DNA from 2 places in the Cytobacillus kochii genome. Region 2 is predicted to be linked to the other one. Evidence: riboswitches for the same ligand, from Rfam matches in the RefSeq annotation. Region 2 holds a riboswitch; the other holds the start of a gene.
The links. A riboswitch is a leader RNA that binds a small molecule or an ion and turns the genes downstream of it on or off. The one in region 2 is predicted to bind S-adenosylmethionine.
Positions count from the first base shown of each region.

Region 1: linked by a shared signal. The riboswitch ahead of LG276_RS19630 (iron-containing alcohol dehydrogenase family protein) and the one ahead of LG276_RS07745 (PLP-dependent aspartate aminotransferase family protein) in region 2 are both predicted to bind S-adenosylmethionine.

Region 1 covers NZ_CP085254.1:3,826,300-3,837,234, reverse strand. Annotated here, with positions in the region: gene LG276_RS19650 (MMPL family transporter) at 56-3,160, shown strand; gene LG276_RS19645 (methionine ABC transporter permease) at 3,250-3,921, opposite strand; gene LG276_RS19640 (methionine ABC transporter ATP-binding protein) at 3,896-4,933, opposite strand; gene LG276_RS19635 (MetQ/NlpA family ABC transporter substrate-binding protein) at 4,973-5,794, opposite strand; gene LG276_RS19630 (iron-containing alcohol dehydrogenase family protein) at 5,791-6,906, opposite strand; SAM riboswitch class I at 6,998-7,113, opposite strand; gene LG276_RS19625 (hypothetical protein) at 7,193-7,768, opposite strand; gene LG276_RS19620 (GNAT family N-acetyltransferase) at 7,981-8,520, shown strand; gene LG276_RS19615 (hypothetical protein) at 8,640-10,055, shown strand; gene LG276_RS19610 (BCCT family transporter) at 10,360-10,935, shown strand, end outside.
Region 2 covers NZ_CP085254.1:1,440,069-1,451,003, forward strand. Annotated here, with positions in the region: gene yhbH (sporulation protein YhbH) at 224-1,396, shown strand; gene LG276_RS07735 (MBL fold metallo-hydrolase) at 1,663-2,613, shown strand; gene LG276_RS07740 (CoA pyrophosphatase) at 2,647-3,273, shown strand; SAM riboswitch class I at 3,339-3,439, shown strand; SAM riboswitch class I at 3,623-3,733, shown strand; gene LG276_RS07745 (PLP-dependent aspartate aminotransferase family protein) at 3,810-5,609, shown strand; gene LG276_RS07750 (aliphatic sulfonate ABC transporter substrate-binding protein) at 5,634-6,626, shown strand; gene LG276_RS07755 (ABC transporter permease) at 6,648-7,475, shown strand; gene LG276_RS07760 (ABC transporter ATP-binding protein) at 7,488-8,216, shown strand; gene acsA (acetate--CoA ligase) at 8,238-9,962, shown strand; gene LG276_RS07770 (homoserine dehydrogenase) at 9,988-10,935, shown strand, end outside.

The sequences.
Region 1 (10,935 bases), 2.2 Mb from region 2:
CATAAATAGGAATGAATATTCATTCCGTATATAAAAAAGAGAAAGGAGCCAGAACGTGTCAAAGTCTAAAAATGTAAGAACCCTATTATTTTTCGGGTGGGTTGTTATCTCAATATTAAGTTTCCTTTGGATGCCGAATATGGATGACCTTGTTAGAGAAAAGGGGCAAATAACCATACCAGATAATGCCTTAAGTAGAGAAGCTTCACATATGTTAGAGGAAATGGATGAGAATGCAAATACGTATGATTTTATAGCAGTAATAGGATCAAAAGATGGCAAGAAAATGTCTAATCAGGAGAAAGAGGAATTAGATAAACTTCTTTCAGAATTAAAAGCCAGACAATCAACACTTGGCATCGAAGAGATGACAACGCATTTAGATGGTGAAGAAGCAGCTTCGGTTCTAACAGCTGAAGATGGTTCGACCATACTAGCGCAGATTTCTATTGATCGAGAGCAAGGAGAATTACAGGAAGTCGCTAATTCTCTTAGAAGTGAGCTCATCACAGATTCACTCCAGGTTTCTATTACTGGCAACGAACTTGTCATGGAAGACTTTGTTCAGGCGACGCAGGATGGGATTAAGAAAACCGAGGCAATTGCCGTCGTATTCATCCTACTCGTATTAATTCTTGTTTTCCGTTCACCGATTATACCGTTTATCTCATTATTATCTGTGGGTGTATCCTATATCGTCTCTATGTCTATTATTGCCAACTTAGTAGAATCATTTAATTACCCATTTTCAAATTTCACGCAAGTATTCTTAGTAGTGATTTTATTTGGAATAGGTACGGACTATAATATTTTAATTTTTACGAGGTTTAAAGAAGAGCTGAGTAAGCAGGAATCCATTTTAGAGGCACTGAAAGTTACCTATCGTACGGCAGGAATTACTGTTTTATATAGTGGTTTAGCGGTGTTTATTGGTTTTATTGTATTAATGTTTGCTCAATTTAGCTTGTATCAAGCTAGTTCGGCAGTAGCTATTGGTGTAGCAGTCCTTGTCGGAGTGTTGTATACATTTAATCCATTTTTCATGTACGTATTAGGGAAGAAAATGTTTTGGCCATCTAAGAAATTTGATGGTCATGCAGACAGTAAATTTTGGGGATTTCTATCAGGACATTCAATAATGCGTCCTTTTCTCTCATTACTTATTGTCCTCCTTATCTCTTTGCCATTTGTATTCAAATACTCGGGAGAATTAAGCTATAACGACCTTCTTGAAGTAGATGATTCTTTTGAATCAAAACAGGGGATCAATCGGATAGAAGACCATTTTCCTTCTGGGTTTTCAGCACCGGCAACATTAGTTATAAAAAATGAGCAATCACTCAATCAACAAGAGTCATTGCAAGCGATAGATGAATTGACAGAGAAAATATTAGCTGTAGATGGCGTATCCAAGGTACAAACTGTAACAAGACCAGCTGGAGAAAAAATACCAGAACTCTATTTAAATGATCAAACAGATCAATTAAATCAAGGGATTGGGGATGCTAACAAAGGGGTAGGATCGATACATGATGGTTTATCTTCTGCTGAAGGAGAATTATCAGCCAATCAAAATAGTAATCAATTAGAAGATGTGCAAACACTCATTGATGGAACAACAAATGCTAAAAACGGAGCGTCGACCTTAGTTGAGGCACTGAATGAATTAACAACTGGAATTCAATCAGGTAGTAGTGGGGCAAGTGAGTTAAATCAAGGGGTTGCAGATGTGAAGGCAAGTGTGGAACAGCTTTCTGGTGCAACTGGCACATTATTGAGTGGCTATACAGAACTGCAAACAGGTCTTTCGAATACAGGCAATGTATTTTCGCAGATGAATACTGCTGTAACAAGCATGACTTTAGCATTTACGCAAATTGAGCAATCATTAACAAACTATATTGAAGAAAATCCCGAAGCTGCTTCAGATGAACATATGCAATTAGCATTAGGAACAGCAGGGGAGGCGAAGCAACAAGTTGAGGAGTTAAATGCGCAATTAGAAGCTGTCCATCCGCAATATGAAGGAGCGATGACGCAGTTTGCAGAAGCGAATGCAGGACTAGAGCAAGTGGATGCTGGTTTAGAAAAACTGCAAAACGGTTTAGTTGCATTAGAGTCAGGCGCAAATGAATTGCAAGCAGGGTTAGCAAATGGTGCAAATGCATCAGACGAAATGGCAACAAAAACGGGTGAATTAGCGTCTGGTTTAGCTCAAATTAATGAGGGGCAAACCATGCTCCAAACAGGTTTAAATGATTTAAGTGAGAAAATGGTGGAGTTACAAAAGGGATTAGCAGAAAGTACAGATGGACTAAATCAAGTAGGAGAAGGTTTACAGGATGCAAATAAGTATCTTAGTGGCTTAAGTGACTCGAAAGCTTCAGAGAAATTCTTTATTCCAGAGGAAGTGTTAAAAGGAGAGGAATTCCAGCAAGCACTTGATATGTATGTATCAGATAATCAAAAAATGACGACGTTGACGATAGTGTTAGAAGAAAATCCTTATACAAATGAAGCGATGAAGGTAATGGAGGAAGTCAATCGTCAAGTACCGGCAAGCTTGAATGCAACCATTTTACAAGATGCTGAATATGCAATCGGTGGGCAAACACAGCAAAATCTAGATTTACAAAATATTGCTACAGAAGATTTCGCTCGAACGGCAACAATAATGTTAATTGGCATTGGCATTGTTCTAATGGTCATTACCCGTTCTGTTATGCAGCCGTTATATATTATTGCTGCACTTCTATTAGCCTACTATACTTCATTAGGTATTAGTGAATGGATGAGTCAATCTATTCTCGGCGTAGGTGAACTCGCCTGGAATGTGCCGTTTTTTGGCTTTATTATGATTATCGCTCTTGGGGTCGATTATAGTATCTTTCTTATGATGCGTTTTAATGAAGTGGATGGTAATCCAGTAAATGCGATCTTAACGGCAGCGAAAAATATAGGTGGAGTAGTGATATCGGCCGCTATTATTTTAGGAGGAACCTTTGCTGCATTAATCCCTTCAGGTGTTATTACACTGATCGAAGTGGCGCTAGTTGTGATAATTGGGCTAATCATGCTGAGCTTGCTTATGCTACCAATCTTAGTCCCATCATTTTTAGCAATTGGGGAGAAATTAAAGAGAAGAAGAGAAGAGAGCTAAAGTTAAGAGGAACAATTTCATCTCCAGTTTTCTTAAGAATTTGCAAGCAGAAATAAGAAAAGAGCCGAACATGCTTCGGCTCTTTTGCTTTAATCTTTCTTTAACTTCGCAGCCCAGAAATTCCCTAATGACTGTAATCCTTGTACTAAAATAATCAGTAAAATGACTGTGACATACATCACATCAACTTCATATCTTAAATGTCCATATCGGTAGGCTAAGTCACCAAGTCCTCCGCCGCCAACGAGTCCCGCCATTGCTGTAGCACCAATTAATCCAATTGTTGCAATCGTGAGTCCAAGAACGATTGAAGAGCGAGATTCTCTAACCAGTACATTCCATATAATATGTCTTGTTTTAATTCCCATTGCTTCATAGGCTTCGACAACCCCACGGTCAACCTCAAGTAATGCTGATTCCATTAAGCGTGCAATATATGGAGCAGTATAAATAACAAGTGGGACAATTACGCCTTTTACACCAATCGATGTACCGACAATAAACTTGGTAAACGGTAGAATGAAAAATAATAAGATAATAAAAGGTACGGAACGAATGACGTTAATTACTATGTTGAGCACATTATATACAAATTTATTATCTAGGGCTTTACCTGGTCTAGTCAAAACAAGAAGAATCCCTAATGGTAGCCCGATCAGAATGGAAATAGCGAGAGAGATACCAACCATTTGGAAAGTTTGTATCGTTGATTCCCATAAATCAGCACCCCATGCATCAAGAAATTCGTTGATGGCGTTCATTGAGTGTCACTCCTTCCACATGGACTTGTTTCTCTTGTAAAAATTGTATGGCTTTGTTAATTTCTGCTGTATCGCCTTTAAAATGGACAAGCAACTGTCCGAATGCTTCATCTTTTAATCTTGTAATATTACCAGATAAGATATTAGGGAAAATATCATATTTTTTCGTTACTAATGCAAGTGCAGGATCACCTGATGATTCACCAAAGAAAGATAATGTTGCCACTTGGCCACTTTCACTTAATTCCTCTAATAGATCATCAGGGATATCATGTGAAAATAAGCTATTAACGAATCTTTTTGTTGTACTGTGTTGAGGAGAGGTAAAGATATCCTTCGTTCGCCCCTCTTCAATAATTTCCCCATTTTCCATAACGGCCACACAATCGCAAATCCTTTGGATAACATTCATCTCATGTGTAATAAGGAGAATCGTAATTCCTAATTCTTTATTGATTTTTAAGAGCAAATCAAGAATTGCCTCTGTTGTATCTGGATCTAAGGCGCTTGTTGCTTCATCGCTGAGTAATACTTCTGGTTCATGCGATAATGCACGTGCAATAGCAACCCTTTGCTTTTGGCCACCAGATAACTCAGCTGGATAAGCATTTTGTTTTTCACTTAAACCGACAATCTCTAAATATTTATTAACGCGGCTCTTTACTTCTTTCTTATCTAATCCTGTTAGTTTAAGAGGGATAGCAATATTATCATAAACTGTTGCTGTTTTTAATAAGTTAAACCCTTGAAAAATCATGCCGATATGACTTCTTGCTTCACGGAGTTTTCCTGGTGTTAGCGTGGTTAAATCCACCCCATTAACTTTTACAGAACCACTATCAGGTTTTTCAAGTAAGTTCACACAGCGAATTAATGTACTTTTACCAGCGCCGCTGTATCCGATAACCCCGTAGATTTCGCCTTGATTCACTGATAGTGAGACATCCTTTAATGCATGGATGCTTCCTTGTTTTCCTGTAAAGGTTTTGGTTATATTCTTAAGCTCTATCATGATTTGATGCTCCCTCCGTAACGCTCATTTTTAATCATTTTACCAAGAGACGATAACTGATCCGTCAAATTCCTCTTCAACAAACTTTTCAATTTCTTCACTGCGGTAGATATCAGCTAATTTTTCAAGAATTTCATCATCTTTATTCTCCGTACGGACAGCAGCGTGGTTTACGTAAGGTGAATCTTTAGGCTCGATAAAGATAGCGTCTTTAGAAGGAACAAAACCAGCTTCAATCGCAAAGTTCGTGTTAATAGCTGCAGCGTCAAGCTCTTCTAGCTGACGAGCGATTTGAGCAGAGTCAAGTTCAATAAATTCATAGTTACCATTGTTTTTTTCAATATCACGAACAGTTGAATTAATACCTGTTTCAGGATCTAATTCGATTAATCCAGCTTTTTCAAATAGTAATAGAGCTCGGCCACTATTTGTTGGGTCACTCGGAAGACCGATTTTTGCGCCGTCTTTTAATTCAGCTACATCTTTTACATTGAGTGCATAGATGCCCATCGGGAATGACACGGTATCAAAAGATTTAACTAAATCTAAATTTCTATCTTCTTTAAATGCATTAAAATAAGGCTCTGTTTGAAAAATGTTTAAGTCAATCTCTTTTTCAGCTAATGCAACATTTGGCATCACATAATCAGTAAATACTTGTGGTTTAATATTGATATCTTCTTCTTTAGCTAATTCAATTACTTTTTCTAAGATTTGCTCATGTGGACCTGCAGTGACACCAATGACTAATTCTTCATCGTCATATAACCCTTCTGTAGAGTTGCTGGCTTCATCACTACCACATGCAGCTAAGCCTGTTAAAGATAATAAGAATGTTCCAGTTAATAACCATTTTTTCATGATGTTTGAACTCCTTTTTGTTCATTTTGTTTTTCTAATAATCGAAGTGCTTGTAAAACAGATTGTTCACTTATCTCGTTTTTCATAAAGTGAATCGATTCAGTTGGAAGTATCGCCTTTTTCACAATTGTTTTCATTAATTGCTCGTCATTCACATCTATATTTAGAGTAGAGAGACTACTTGGCAATTGCCAGCTCTCATAAAACGGGAGAAGGTAATCAACTTCCGTCCATTTTTCTTCAATGGCCAATTGACCAAGAATCCCGTAAGCGACTAATTCCCCATGAAGGAAATCTTTGGCTGCATTCGCTACGGTTAGTCCATTGTGAAGCGAATGGGCACCAGCGATTCGTCCTGCCTTTTCGCCGAATCCACCGACCATGCCCCCAGTCATGATAATCGTTTCAATCACTCGAATAAGTGCTGGTGAGGTTTCGTTTTTGGCTACTGATTGTAGTGCGGCTTCACCATCATTAAGCAATGTATCTCGGCAAATTTTGGCTGAAAATTGCGAAACTTGTTTAGGTACAGGTAGTGTTTCTTCATGGTAAAGACTTTCAATTAGAGCTTCAGCTTCATAAAATTTGGCTAATGTATCCCCAATTCCTGCTTTTAAATAAGTTATAGGCGCATTAGCAATAATTTTAGGTTCAATCAATACGAGGGTTGTCGCAATAGGAAACTCGGTATAATGAGTAAAGCTGCCTTCTTCATTATAAAAAACACTTAATGGTGTCCAAGCGGCACAGGTAGCTGCGATTGTCGGTATAAGAATGGATTGAACAGATGCTTCAATCGCAACTGCTTTTGTTATATCTAATGCTGTCCCACCACCAATACCAATTACGCCATTAGCACCATCATTTGTTAATATTTCTTGGATGTCATGGACCTTTTTTAAGGTAGTGTGACCTTCTATGTAATGAAGGTGAATGTTGTTATCTATTACTTCCTTCGGCAAGTAGGGCTGCACGGCTTGCCAAGCTTTTTTACCGGTTATTATATGGTATTTGGAAACAGAAATATCTTTAAGTAGGTCGGGGAGTTCTGTTAGAATGCCTGAACCTAATAAATAATATCCTGGAGCCCCTTTTACGATTGTTGCAGTCATTTCTTCTCCTCGTTTCTCTTTTGATGTAATTATAAAAACAAAAATGCCTCTCATCATGAGAGGCATAAATATACTAGAATAGTAGTAACCTCTCTCATATATCAAAATACCAAATAGTATTTTGCAGGATTTAGCACCTGTTCATATGGGTATATGAATGGTTGCCGGGCGTCGCAGGGCCAGTCCCTCAGCCGCTCTTTATAAGAGAAAATGCTTTATTAAATTATATTCATAATATTATCTATTACATGAAAAGTCAATAACATAATTGAAATTAATCTTTAAACTAGTGATGGTGTTCTACTTGTGGGGTGTTTTCTTCAATCGGATGAATTGAGTTCTTGGCTTCTTGATGAATTCCCGATGCGCAGATAATGGCCATGCTTAATAAGAATGTTAGATAGAAGGGCACAGGTCGATTTTTCAATGCTTCCTTTAATGAATGTTTTTTGTGCATGAGAAGCATCATGGCAAAAATACTAATTAAATAAATCAGATCCATGCTAATGATCATAAATGTAACTTCACTGGGTACTAACATAATACCTAGCATTGCCCCCATCATACTTCCCATGAGACTTGACGCTTGAGCTTCAACGAGTCCGTTTGTTTTAAACGGTAGTCCTATAAAAATGGCAATGACAGCGCTAATGAGAATAGATAATACAGTTGCTTTAGCCATTTCTGGTAACCACACAGATATAATCAAACCGATTGTTAAGCTACTCGTCATACCAACCACCATGGGAATACATTTAGAATATTGGGTAGCTATTTCTTTGTTTTTTCTAACGGCACTAATAAAGAAAAAGAAACTGTAGCCGACAACTAAAAAAAGACTGAACAAAGCAAGCATATTCAAATTACCCTCCTTTGGATGCTCATAAAATATCTCGATGCCTCCTTTCATATATATTTTGTATCGTAGTGATTATGTCAGTGCAATGGTAAGAAACTTTTTATACTGTTCATTCGTAAATAGGTAAAGCAATATTTTTCAAACTAAAAAAAGTGGTAGTCTTAGTTTATAAGTTTTCATTCAGAACAGTTTGACAAAAAAAAAGGAGTTTTTATATGGGGGAAGAAATAAAGATTAGACCGATACATATAAATGATGCAAGAGATATTCATGAAATGCATAGGCAAGATTCTATAGTTCAACAGACAATGGCCTTATCATCGGGGAGATTAAAAGATATTGAAGATTATATTGAAGGACTTACAAAAGAAGACCATGTATTTGTTGCAGAATATAACGGTCATGTTCGAGGGGTAGCTTCCTTAGAAGAGAGAAGTGGAAAGTTGAGATATAGCGGTAATGTGTCCATCTCTATTAATGAAGAAGTACAAGGAAGAGGGATTGGTAAGACGCTTCTTGAGCGAATAGTAAAGCTTGCCGATGAAGAGTTAGGGCTCATCAGATTAGAGTTAGATGTATGTGCAGATAATATAAGGGCGTTGGCGTTATATGAAATGTTTAACGAGGCTTTGTCTAGCTCCGGACGCCATCGGCTCGAGGTCATAAGCCAATCCGTCAAAAAGGTTAAAAAACAACCTTTCTGCCGGCTCGTCTTATGCTTGTCACCGATAAGCGGGCGCCCTGCGCTTTTCTAATTTTATAGATGTCATTATTATGGGAAGAATTAAAGAGAACCTTTAAATAGAAACGATCTAATGTTAAAATTTCACTTCCTGCACGTTAATTAAATCATAACTAAAGGAGAACAGCTGCTTTGAATCACTTAATAATGGAACAACTAAAAACCTATTTTAAAGGAATCAACCCAGATGATTTAGTTATGGAGCAGATGGAATTTGAAGAAAATGTGTATGATATCCTGTTGGAAGATTGGGGAGAGTCAATTGGCTCGGTTCGTATGGATGAATTAGGTGTGGCAGAGTTTTTCATTTATACGGATGAACTAGATGAAATTCCAGGGGAAATGAGTAAGTTTGATATGATCATGCAAGCAGAGCATTTTATAGAAAGGTTCTATGATTCGACTTTCAGACATGGGTTATATTTGTCAGCATATATTGACTTAGGTGAATATCATATGATTTTATATAATCGCAAAGATGAGCGATTGAATAAGGAACTCCCTCATTCTGGAATTAGTTTTACAATGCTTAGTAATGGGGTTTTAAGTGCAGTCGAAAGAGAAAGCATGGATTTTGAACTTGTCTATCCAAAAACACTGATTACGAATGAAGAAGCAAAGCGGATTTATTTAAATCATTTAAGGATTCTACCTGTTATTGCAAAGTATGATAAAGACATATTTGTTAATGGTGATGATGAGTATCACTATGTTTATCAGTTGGAGGATTTTATTCTTGGTGTTCACACAAATGGGGGGGTGCTTACCTCGGATTCGTTTGGTGTAGGCAAAACGCTGGTGACATCCTTACCCCATTTAGCCGAATTTATAGATATTTATACTTTGGCGGGAATGACGGAAGACCATATGCTTGTAGCTGAAGCAAAAAAGAAAAGTGGTAGACTAGAGGTGTGGAGTAAGTTACCTAAAGAATCCTTACGGGTGAGTGAGGAAGATTTATTAGATGATGAATTAGACATCCCTGGTGCGATAAAATTTGTATTCAATGCGGATGGAAGACTGCTTAAATTAATGGGCTTAGATGATTCTGAAACGTTTGCTTCTAGACCTGTTAATTCGAAAGTGGCGCTTTTAACTGCTACATCAGTGTTACAAGCAGTTTGTGATAACCCTCATGATTATTTTAAACTGCAACAATTAGACGATCATGTTATAAGTCAAAAACCCGCAAACGGCATATACGATTTTACGTTTATTCGACAAGAAAGAGGCGTTCAAGTAGCTGATGCTTTTGTTCATATTCAAATAGACGATACAGGTTTGGTGAAGTATGTAGATGTAGATAGTGATGTCCTCCAAGATTTCTCACATGTATCATTTGTCGCAAGCCTTACATTTAAAGTTGCAACAGAAATGATTAAGGAAAAGCTTTTTATGGAATTAAGCTGGGGAAAGAATATAGAGAAGCATCAATACACATTAACTTATTTACCGACCTATCCACTTACTACAGGTCATATTAAGATGATTGATATGACTACAGGGGAACCGTGGGTTATTGACACAAGTTGTATGGATCAATATTGAGAAAATTTAGCACTTTTTTTGCTTTCAGAGAATGGCTTAAAAAGTGTTTTTTATGTTCTATCAATGTTAAGCTTGTATATAGAGCAGATTATACCTACTTGAAAAGGATATAAGTATTTCTAGTTAAAAAGATGTTTAAATCTGTTTTAGTTGGGTAAATATTTGTAAGAAATTTGTCGAACGGTGCGTATTCTTTTAAACAAAGAATAAATAAAAAAATTTGTCTCAAACTAAGAAAGAATAAGGTGCAAATCTTTATTGTTTAGAATTACGTGGACAAGAATTTATTTGAAAGGACTATTCTATGAAGCGAGTATCAAATGTGTTTTGGATTACCGTATTTATTGTTTTTATTTTTGTTATTTTAGGTGTAGCAGTTCCAGATTTGTTTGAAAGTGTAACTGCAAATTTACAAGCTTTTTTAACAAATAGTTTTGGGTTTTATTACCTTATATTAGTAACTATTATAGTTGCTTTTTGTTTATTCCTCATTTTTAGCCCCATTGGTTCTATTAAGTTAGGAAAACAAGATTCTAAGCCAGAATTTTCTACCCTATCATGGTTCGCGATGTTGTTTAGTGCGGGTATGGGAATAGGGTTAGTCTTTTGGGGTGCTGCTGAACCGCTCTCACATTATGTAAGACCTCCACTAGCTGATGGTCAAACCGATGAAGCTTTTAGGGAATCACTTCGTTATACATTTTTTCACTGGGGTATACATGCTTGGGCGATATACGGATTAGTTGCATTAGTACTGGCTTATTTTCAATTTAGAAAAGAAGAGCCAGGTTTAATTTCAGCAACATTGAAACCTCTTTTTGGAAAAGCAATGGATGGTATTTGGGGTACGATCATTGACGTGTTGGCTGTATTTGCGACT
Region 2 (10,935 bases):
AGATAGTAATCGCCCAACTTTAATAATTGTCTAAATAATATGTAAATAATTCTGTTTTAAAGCATAGGATAGAGTAATCAACATTTTTTGAACCTAGCTATAAGTAAACATTTTCAGGTTAGCGATGGACACTCGTCATATTGTATGTTTTTTGGTGAGATATGTGAATGAATTCCGTAAAATCCTTAAAGTTTTTATAAACAAAAAAGGAGGGCAAATGAGAATGACCGAAAAAAATCAAAACCATCAGTTTGTCGTGTCACAGGAAGATTGGTCCCTCCATCGTAAAGGGCATGATGATCAACAACGCCATCAAGAAAAAGTACAGGATGCCATCAGAAACAATTTACCTGACCTGATTACAGAAGAAAACATTGTCATGTCTAATGGCCGTGATGTCGTTAAAATACCGATTCGTTCCTTAGATGAATATAAAATTCGCTACAATTATGATAAGAATAAGCATGTCGGTCAAGGCGATGGCGATAGTCAAGTTGGTGATGTAGTAGCGAGAGATGGGTCAGGTCAGAAAGGGCAAGGCAAAGGCCAAGGTGCAGGGGATCAAGCGGGTGAAGATTACTTTGAAGCGGAAGTCTCTTTAATGGAAATTGAGGAAGCGTTATTTAAACAATTGGAGCTACCGAACTTAAAGAAAAAGGAACAAGATCAAATTGTCGTTGAGAATATTGAGTTTAATGATATTCGCAAAACTGGTCTTATGGGGAATATAGATAAAAAGAGAACAATGATGTCAGCATTTAAGCGAAATGCGATGCACGGGAAATCAGCTTTTCACCCCATTTATCAAGAAGACTTAAAGTTCAAGACTTGGAATGAAGTCGTGAAGCCTGAATCGAAAGCAGTTGTGCTAGCGATGATGGATACAAGTGGATCGATGGGTATCTGGGAGAAATATATGGCCAGAAGTTTCTTCTTTTGGATGACTCGGTTTTTACGAACGAAATACGAAACGGTAGAAATTGAATTTATTGCGCATCATACTGAAGCAAAGGTAGTATCAGAAGAAGATTTCTTTTCTAAAGGTGAAAGTGGCGGCACAATTTGTTCGTCTGCTTATCGTAAAGCATTGGAGTTAATTGATCAAAAGTATAACCCAGTCAGATATAATATATATCCATTCCATTTCTCAGATGGGGATAATTTAACTTCAGATAATGCAAGATGTGTAAAACTTGTTGAGGAGTTAATGAAAGTATCAAGTATGTTTGGCTACGGGGAAGTGAATCAATATAACCGCCATTCTACTTTAATGTCAGCATACAAAAATATAAAAAATGATTTGTTCCGTTATTATATTTTAAAGCAGAAGGCTGATGTATTCCATGCGATGAAAGGCTTTTTTAAAGAACAAGAACAGAAGGAAAAGTTAGCGTAATGAGAGCCTGTTTTGAAAGGTTCGCAACTAAGTTCTGAAGTGTAATAGCTTACTTACGAGCGTTTCGGAGGCAGGTTTTGAAAAATGATGAGAACAAAGCAATCGAGCTTTTTAGTTATATCACAGCGATTGATGCTGTGTTTTTTTTTGCTCAACTGACTAAGCACTAGGTAGATTTGAGCACTTTTATCTGTAATTCTTTTAAGTAGCTCTCTTCATCTACTTATGTCATAATTTTCATAAAGAGTAATATGGAGGGGTTTCCTTTGCACAAAATTCAAGATTTAGGTAATGATATTCAACTGATTGATTTAATGGATTTACAAACACCTGAGCGTACGGGGGCGTATATATTAGGTGCTGAAGAATTAACAGTGATTGAAACAAGCGCTAGTCCTTCGATTCCTCACCTTATAGAAGGGTTGCAAGAATTGAACATTAACCTAGAAGATATCAAGCATATTATTGTCACCCATGTACATTTAGACCATGCTGGTGGAACTGGTTTGTTCTTAGAACAATGTCCAGAAGCAAAAGTATATGTTCATCCAAGAGGTAAACGGCATTTAGCTGACCCTAGTAAATTAATTGCTGGTGCTAGAATGGTATATGGCGATGAGTTTGATCAACTATTTAATCCGATTGTGCCAATTGATGAGAAGAGGTTAGTCGCGATGGAAGAGGGACAATCATTGGATATCGGTGGACGTTTGTTAACTTTCTATGATACCCCTGGCCATGCAAAGCACCACTTTTCAATCCATGATTCGAAAAGTAATGGCTTCTTTACTGGCGATACAATTGGCGTATTTTATCCTGGCATAGCAAGAAAAGGATATCCATTAGTCCTGCCATCGACTTCTCCTAATCAGTTTGATCCAGAGGCGATGTTATCTTCTGTTGAAAAAATCGAATCACTTCAACCACAACATATCTTTTTTGGGCATTATGGTGAGGGCCCTGAACCAAAGGATGTTTTTACACAAATTCGTTATTGGTTACCTATATTTACTTCAGTTGCAGATGACGTTTTTCTCCAAGAAAATGACATAATAAAAATGCAGGAAGCCATACAATCGGAATTGTTGGAACAAGTAAAACATTATTTATTAACAGCGCACCATGTTGAACTTAGTGCAGAGGATAAGAAGCTAATAGGCTTAGATTTAAATGTCTGCACAATGGGGATGATTGATAGATTGCAGAAAGAGAAATAAAGATTTAAGTCGTGTGGTTTGGAGGTAATTAACATGGATTTGGAAGAAATAAGATCAGAGATACAGCATCGTCAATCAGATATATTGGGTAGCTCTAGATTGGTTAAATTCGCTGTTCTTCTTCCCCTAATAGAAAAAGATGGAGAAATACATATTTTGTTTGAAGTACGGTCTTTATCTATGAGAAGACAGCCAGGGGAAATTTGCTTTCCTGGGGGGAAAATGGATCAAGACGATGTGGATTTGATTGAGACGGCAAAAAGGGAGACCAGTGAAGAGTTAGGTATCCCAATTGGAGAAGTCTCTGTTTTTTCAGAACTTGATTATGTAGTGACACCTTATGATACAGTGATTTATCCGTTTGTAGGCACAATAGAGAGCATCAGTGATCTTAAGCTAAATCCAGAGGAAGTGGATCAAATTTTCACAGTACCACTTGCTTATTTTTTGAAAGAGGGACCATCAATTCATTATATTGAGATGAAGCCAGAGCCTAATAGTAGCTTCCCTTATCATCTCATTCCTAATGGGGAAAAATATAAATGGCAAACGCGAAGGATGCAAGAAATTTTTTATACTTATAAAGGTCATGTGATATGGGGGTTAACAGCTAAGATACTGTATCATTTTTTGACACTTATCCAGGATGAAAATAAATAAATTTTCAAAATGTTATTGACGATTCCCTATAAAAGGGTATATGATGTTAAACAAATAAATAGAACTTCTTATCCAGAGAGGCGGAGGGACTGACCCAGTGAAGCCTCGGCAACCAGCAATCTTTTGTATGGTGCCAATTTCAGAGGATATTATCCAAAGATAAGGAGAAGGTGAGCGTGTGAATTCAAAGCCCTTCTGCCCTTCTTGGTGGAAGGGCTTTTTATGTGATGAAGCCAATAATATTTTATTGGAATATAAAATATATTCAGATTTTATATTGACGACAATTTGTTTTTTGGATATAATTCTATTTGTAATTAAAGTATTAACGCTTTAAAAAATAAAATATTTCTTATCGAGAGTGACGGAGGGATCAGGCCCTATGAAGTCCGGCAACCTTCAAGCAAATGCTTGAAAAGGTGCTAAATCCTGCAGGCAGTGAATGTCTGGAAGATAAGATGAGGCAACCCCCTCTTCTTATGAAGAGGGGGTTATTTATTTTAATTATCCGACTAAAAAGTAGAGGAGAGTATATAATGACGAATCAATTTAACACTTATGATGATGAGACGATTTTATTACATGGAGGTCAATCACCAGACCCGACAACGGGATCTCGTGCAGTTCCTATTTATCAAACGAGTTCATATGTTTTTCATAATACAGATCATGCGCAAAGCCTATTTTCATTGGATGAGACGGGAAATATCTATTCACGAATCGGTAATCCAACGGTAGATGTATTAGAAAAACGTATTGCTTTATTAGAAGATGGGGTAGCGGCAGTAGCGACTTCATCTGGAATGGCAGCTATAGCTCTTTCGATTATGAATATTGCCCAAGCGGGTGATGAGATTGTTGCAGCTTCGAACCTTTATGGTGGAACATATAATCTTTTTGCTATAACACTTCCGAAATATGGGATTAAAGTTCATTTTGTTGATGGTTCTGACCCTGAGAATTACCGTAAAGCGATTACGCCAAAAACTAAGGCTTTATATGGAGAGATTATTGGGAACCCAAGTCTTCATGTCCTAGATGTAGAGGCAGTTGCAAATATTGCTCATGAAAATGATATTCCTCTTATTATTGATAATACTTTCGCTTCACCTTATCTTTGCAAACCAATCCAATGGGGTGCAGATATTGTCATTCACTCGGCAACAAAATGGATTGGAGGTCATGGAACAACAATTGGTGGACTTGTAGTTGATGGCGGACGATTTAATTGGAATCATGATAAGTTTCCTGGTTTTACTCAGCCAGACCCAAGTTATAACGGTATTGTTTATGCGAATGAGTTTGGTACTCTCGCTTTCAGTACAAAGCTTCGTGTTCAGTTGCTGCGCGATTTTGGGTCATCATTAAGCCCACATAGTGCATTTCTTTTACTCCAAGGATTGGAAACACTCCATTTACGTATAGAGAAACATACGGAAAATGCAGCGAAGATAGCTCATTTCTTAAACGCCCATCCAGCTGTCGATTGGGTCGCATATCCAGGTTTAGCAGAGCATCCAGCGCATGAACTCGCGAAGAAATATTTAAACACTGGCTTCGGTTCCATTGTGAACTTCGGTATTAAAGGTGGCCGAGATGCAGGTAAGAAAGTGATAGATACCATTGCATTGTGGTCTCATGTAGCCAATGTAGGGGATGCGAAGTCACTCATTATTCATCCGGCTTCAACCACTCATCAACAGTTAAGTGCAGAAGATTTAATTAAAAGCGGTGTAAGTGAGGAGCTCATACGTTTATCAGTTGGGATTGAATCGGTTAGAGATTTAACCAATGACTTAGATCAAGCCTTCTTTGAAGCGACTGGTATTTCTTCGAAGGGAGAACAAAAAGGAGAAACAGCAGTAAATGATGAAGGTGTTATTCGGTGGGCATTACAATCATCCTCATTAAAAGAAGATGTGGATGGCGAAGAGGTGCAAAGAGCAAAAAGGATTGCTGTTGTTGGTTTAAGTGGAAATCCTGCTAGACCAAGTTACCGTTTAGCAAGAAAAATGCAAAGATTAGGTTATCAAATCGTGCCAGTTAATCCAAGAGAAACAGAAGTATTAGGTGAACAGGCATATCCAAATTTAAAATCCATTCCTTATACCATTGATATTGTGCAAGTATTTAGAAGCCCTGAAGCTGCGATAGAAGTGGCGAAAGAGGCAGTAGAAATCCAACCAAAAGTGTTCTGGCTGCAAGAAGGTGTCATTTCTCCAAAAGCAGTTGAAATAGCAAAAGAAGCTGGACTTGAAGCGGTACAAAATCGCTGCACATATAAAGAGGCACAGAGATTAAGAGGTTCTATTGTAACCTTTGCTTGTGAAATTTAAAACCGAGGTTGAGGAGAGTCATCAATGAAGAAATGGTTCGTATTTTTAATTGTCGTTTTATCAATTGGATTCATTAGTGCTTGCGGGGATAGTGAGGCAAGCACTAATGATAGCAATGGCGAAGGAAAACCAGAAAAAATTGTTTTAGACTATGCCTATTATTCTCCAACAAGTGTCATTTTAAAGAAATTCGGTTGGGCAGAAGAAGCGTTTGCCGAAGATGATATTGATGTTGAGTTTGTCCTCAGTCAAGGGAGTAATAAGGCACTTGAGTTTCTTAATAGCAGCAGTGTAGATTTTGGTTCAACTGCAGGTGCAGCGGCATTAATTGCAAAAGCAAATGGTGCTCCAATTGAATCAGTCTATATATACTCAAAACCAGAATGGACGGCATTAGTTGCACCGAAAGGATCAGCTATCAAATCAGTTGAAGACTTGAAGGGAAAGAAAGTAGCAGCAACGATTGGAACAGATCCATATATCTTTTTACTGCGCTCTTTAAATGAAGCCGGATTGACATCAACGGATGTAGAAATCGTTAACTTGCAACACGCTGACGGTGGAACGGCATTAACAACAGGGCAAGTAGACGCTTGGGCTGGTTTAGATCCACATATGGCTAAATTAGAACTTGAAGCAGGCACAGAATTTATTTATCGAAATATCGACTTTAACACGTATGGCACATTAAATGTGAGAAGCGAATTTGCTGAGAAATATCCTGAACAAGTAAAAGAAGTAATTGAGCTTTATGAAAAAGCTCGTACGTGGGTATTAGAAAATCCTGAAGAAGCGGCAGAGATACTGGCAGAAGAAGCACAAATCACCCTTGAGGTAGCGAAAAAAGAATTAGAGAGAAATGACTTTAATGAGCCAATTCCTGGTGAAGTGCAAATAGAAGCATTAAATGCGGCTGGTGAGGTTTTAAAAGAAGAAGGCATTATTAAGAGTGATGACGTAGGTAAAGTGGTTGATGAATTAATAAACCCAGATTTCTCAACAGAGGTCATTCAGTAGGGTTAGTAAAGGAGAATGAATATGAAGGAAGTCATAGCGATCCCAAAAGTAAATGAGGGTAAGGAGAAGCATAGAAAAACTAATCCTAGTATTCAAAGGGTATTACTTGGAAGTATCGTGCCAATCTTACTTATTCTTGCATGGGAGTACTTGAGTCGGATCGGTGTGTTCCCTCCTCATTTACTCCCGGCTCCATCAATCATTTTGCAATCACTTATGACAATGACGACAGATGGAAGTTTATGGACACATACGAGCATTACATTATATCGCCTTGTGCTTGGTTTTTTATTTGGCACTGTTGCAGCATTAATTATTGGCGCCGCTGTTGGCTACTTTTCCACAGTCGAAAGTTTATTAGATCCACTAATTCAAGCTTTTCGTTCCATACCTTCATTGGCATGGGTGCCCTTATTTATTCTCTGGATGGGAATTGGAGAACCTTCCAAGGTGGTTTTAATCGCTGTCGGTGTTTTCTTCCCAGTTTATTTAAATATCGTTTCAGGCATTCAAGGAATTGACCGTAAACTAATTGAAGTGGGGAAAATCTATCATTTTAGCTCATGGCAATTAATTTCGAAGATTATATTACCAGCAGCTTTGCCATCTTTTTTAGTAGGGCTGAGAAGCGGATTGGGACTTGGTTGGATGTTCGTTGTTGCAGCTGAATTAATGGGAGCTTCTACAGGTATTGGTTACTTGCTTGTTTATGGCCAAAACACTTATGCACCGGAATTAATTATTTCTAGTATCGTCTTATTTGCCATATTAGGAAAAATAACAGATGCCATTTTAAAGGGTTTAGAGACAAAAACATTGCATTGGCAAGATACGATCGTCAAGAAGTAGGAGGTGGCAAGATTGTTATCAATTGAGCGAGTGTCTAGAACTTTTTCAAATGGAACAACGGGATTCAAAAATATTGACTTGAAGGTAGAACAGGGTGAAGTCATTGGGATTTTAGGAACAAGTGGTTGCGGTAAAAGTACGCTCTTACGTGTATTATCCGGCTTGGATAAACAATATGATGGTCAGGTTGTAATAGATGGCGAAACTGTCCATGATGTTCATAAGAAAATCGGGATGATTTTTCAGGAACCTAGACTGATGCCTTGGTTAAAAGTTTATGACAATATTGGATTCGGTCTACAAAAAAAAGTTCATAGTAAAATAGCGCAATATATTAAAGCCGTTGGGCTAGTAGGGTTTGAAAACCATTATCCGAAAGATTTATCTGGCGGGATGGCGCAAAGGGTGGCCATTGCCAGAGCTCTCGTTACCTCACCAGAAATATTACTTTTAGATGAACCGTTTAGTGCATTAGATGCTTTTACAAAAATGCAATTACAAGATTTATTACTGAATCTCTGGCAAACCTATCAATCAACTATCCTCTTAGTAACGCACGATATTGATGAAGCATTATATTTAGCCGATCGCATTATTATTCTTAGGGGACAGCCGGGAGAATTATATCAAGAAATAAAAATTGACAAATCAAAACCAAGATCAAGAGGAGATAAAGATCTTGCTGTACTAAAAGATGAGATTTTGCAATTATTAGATTTATCTCATTCGAAAGCAATCTAAAAATAAAGGAGCTAATGACTTATGACAGTGATAGAGCGGCAACAGCTTGCCCCCATTGAAGGAGATTACAACTTAACGAACTATGAAGAGGCATGTCAAAATATTTCATGGGATGAGGTTAAACAACAGTTTAGCTGGAGCCAATCAGGTCTAGTCAATATGGCTCATGAATGTATTGATAAACATGTGGTTGACGGTTATGGAAACAAAATAGGATTGCATTATGTGAATGGTGCATATGAAGAGACATACACATTCGCAGAGATTAAAGAAAAAACAGATCATATCGCCACCGTTTTAAGGAACCAAGGGGTGAAAAAAGGTGATTTCGTTTTTATTTTTCTACCTAAACACCCCGATTGTTATTTTACAATGATTGCCACCATTAAACTCGGCGCAATTGCGGGTCCTCTTTTTGAAGCATTTATGGAGGAAGCAGTAAAAGATCGAATCTCTGATTGTGATGGAAGGTTTTTGATTACGGATACTGACTTACTTAATAGAGTACCAAAAAACGAACTACCTTGTTTAGAGAAGATATTTCTTACTGATGCGGATGACGTACAATTATTAGGTGAAAAGGAAATTTCTCTCATCAAAGAATTAGAGAAAACAGTAAAGGAAGAAGATATCACGACGTGGGTTGATCTTGAGCATGGTTTAAACATCCACTATACAAGCGGTTCAACGGGAAAGCCAAAAGGAATTATTCATGCTCATAGAGCGATGGTTCATCAATATCAAACAGGGAAATGGGTACTGGATTTAAAAGATGATGATGTGTATTGGTGTACCGCACATCCAGGTTGGGTTACGGGAACTGTGTATGGCATTTTTACACCTTGGTTGAATAGAGCGACAATTGTCGTTAATGGTGGCCGATTTGATGCAAAGGGTTGGTATCATACATTAGAAACAACTGGAGTATCTGTATGGTATAGTGCACCGACAGCATACAGAATGTTAATGGCAGAAGGAAATGAGCTACCAAATGATTATGATTTAACCAACTTAAGACATTTATTAAGTGTGGGTGAGCCGTTAAATCCTGAGGTCATTTATTGGGGAAAAGAAACGTTAGGGAAAAGAATACATGATACATGGTGGATGACTGAAACAGGGGCACAATTAATTGTCAATTTACCTTCAGAAGTAATTAAACCCGGATCAATGGGTCGACCATTTCCTGGTATAAGCATCGCTATCCTCGATGATGATGGTGTCGAACAATCAAGAGGGTCGATTGGTCACTTAGCAATTAAAGCACCATGGCCAGGAATCATGAAAGAAGTATGGAAGAATGAGGAGAAATACCAGTCATATTTTCCTTTTGAAGGTTGGTATGTATCAGGAGATCTGGCTGTTCAAGATGAGGATGGCTATATATTCTTCCAAGGTAGAAGTGATGATATGATCAATTCTTCCGGGGAGAGAATCGGACCTTTTGAGGTTGAAAGTAAGCTCATTGAACACCCTGCTGTAGCAGAAGCTGGAGTTATTGGTAAACCAGATGCATTAAGAGGTGAAATCGTCAAAGCCTTTATTGTCCTAAGAACAGGATATACAGGCAGTGATGTCTTACTTGAAGAGATTAGAAAGTTTGTAAAAACAAGATTAGCTGCTCATTCTGCCCCACGAGAAATGGAAATTGTCACAGAACTTCCTAAAACAAAAATCAGTGGCAAAATATTGCGCAGAGAATTAAAGGCAAGAGAGCTTGCCAAACTTAGTCAAAAAGTACAGTAATATGATGTAATGGGAGGTAAAAGGTTTGACGATTAATATCGCTTTACTTGGCTATGGTACTGTTGGTAAAGGCGTTTACCGTACAATTCAACAGCATCAAGGGCGTTTGCAAAAGTTATTAAGTGAAGAAGTAAAGGTTGTTGCTATTTTAGTGAGAGACATTGAGAAGCATACTGCCCCCGATCAGTCAGTTATTTTGACAAACCAATATGAAAAAATCCAACAACTGGAGAATATTGATGTAGTAATTGATGCAATTGTTGGTATTGAACCGGCTGCAACTTATTTACAAAGTGCGATTGAAAAAGGTCGCCACGTGATTACGGCAAATAAAGAGATGTTTGCTGAAAAAAGTAATATCTTAAGAGAATTAGCAAAAAAATATCACGTCTCAGTCGGCTACGAGGCTACTGTGGCAGGCGGTATTCCTATTATTCAAACTTTAAAAAAACTGCTAAATGCTAATAAAGTAACGAAGGTTGAAGGCATATTGAATGGTACATCTAATTTTATATTAACCAAAATGAGAGAAGAGCAATTATCATTTGATAATGCTCTGGCGCTAGCGCAAAAATTAGGTTATGCGGAAGCGGATCCGACGAATGATGTTGAAGGCTTTGATGCGTATTATAAAGCAGCTATCTTAAGTGAATTGATTTATGGAGAGAAACCAATAAGCGAACAGATTGAAAGAAACGGGATTACGAGTATTGCTAAATCAGATATTACTTTCTTTAATGAATTAGGTCTTAGATACAAGCACGTGGCAACTATTGAATACGCTCATTCTCAAGTGAAATGTGCTGTTCGGCCAGTGTTAGTTGAGGGTAACCATCCTTTATATCAGGTGGAAGGTGTGCAAAATGCTATCCATATCGAGGCGGATATTGTCGGGAGTATTAGTTTGCAGGGGCCAGGTGCAGGTATGTATCCAACAGCAAGTGCAATTATAGAAGATTTGATTCATTTATCA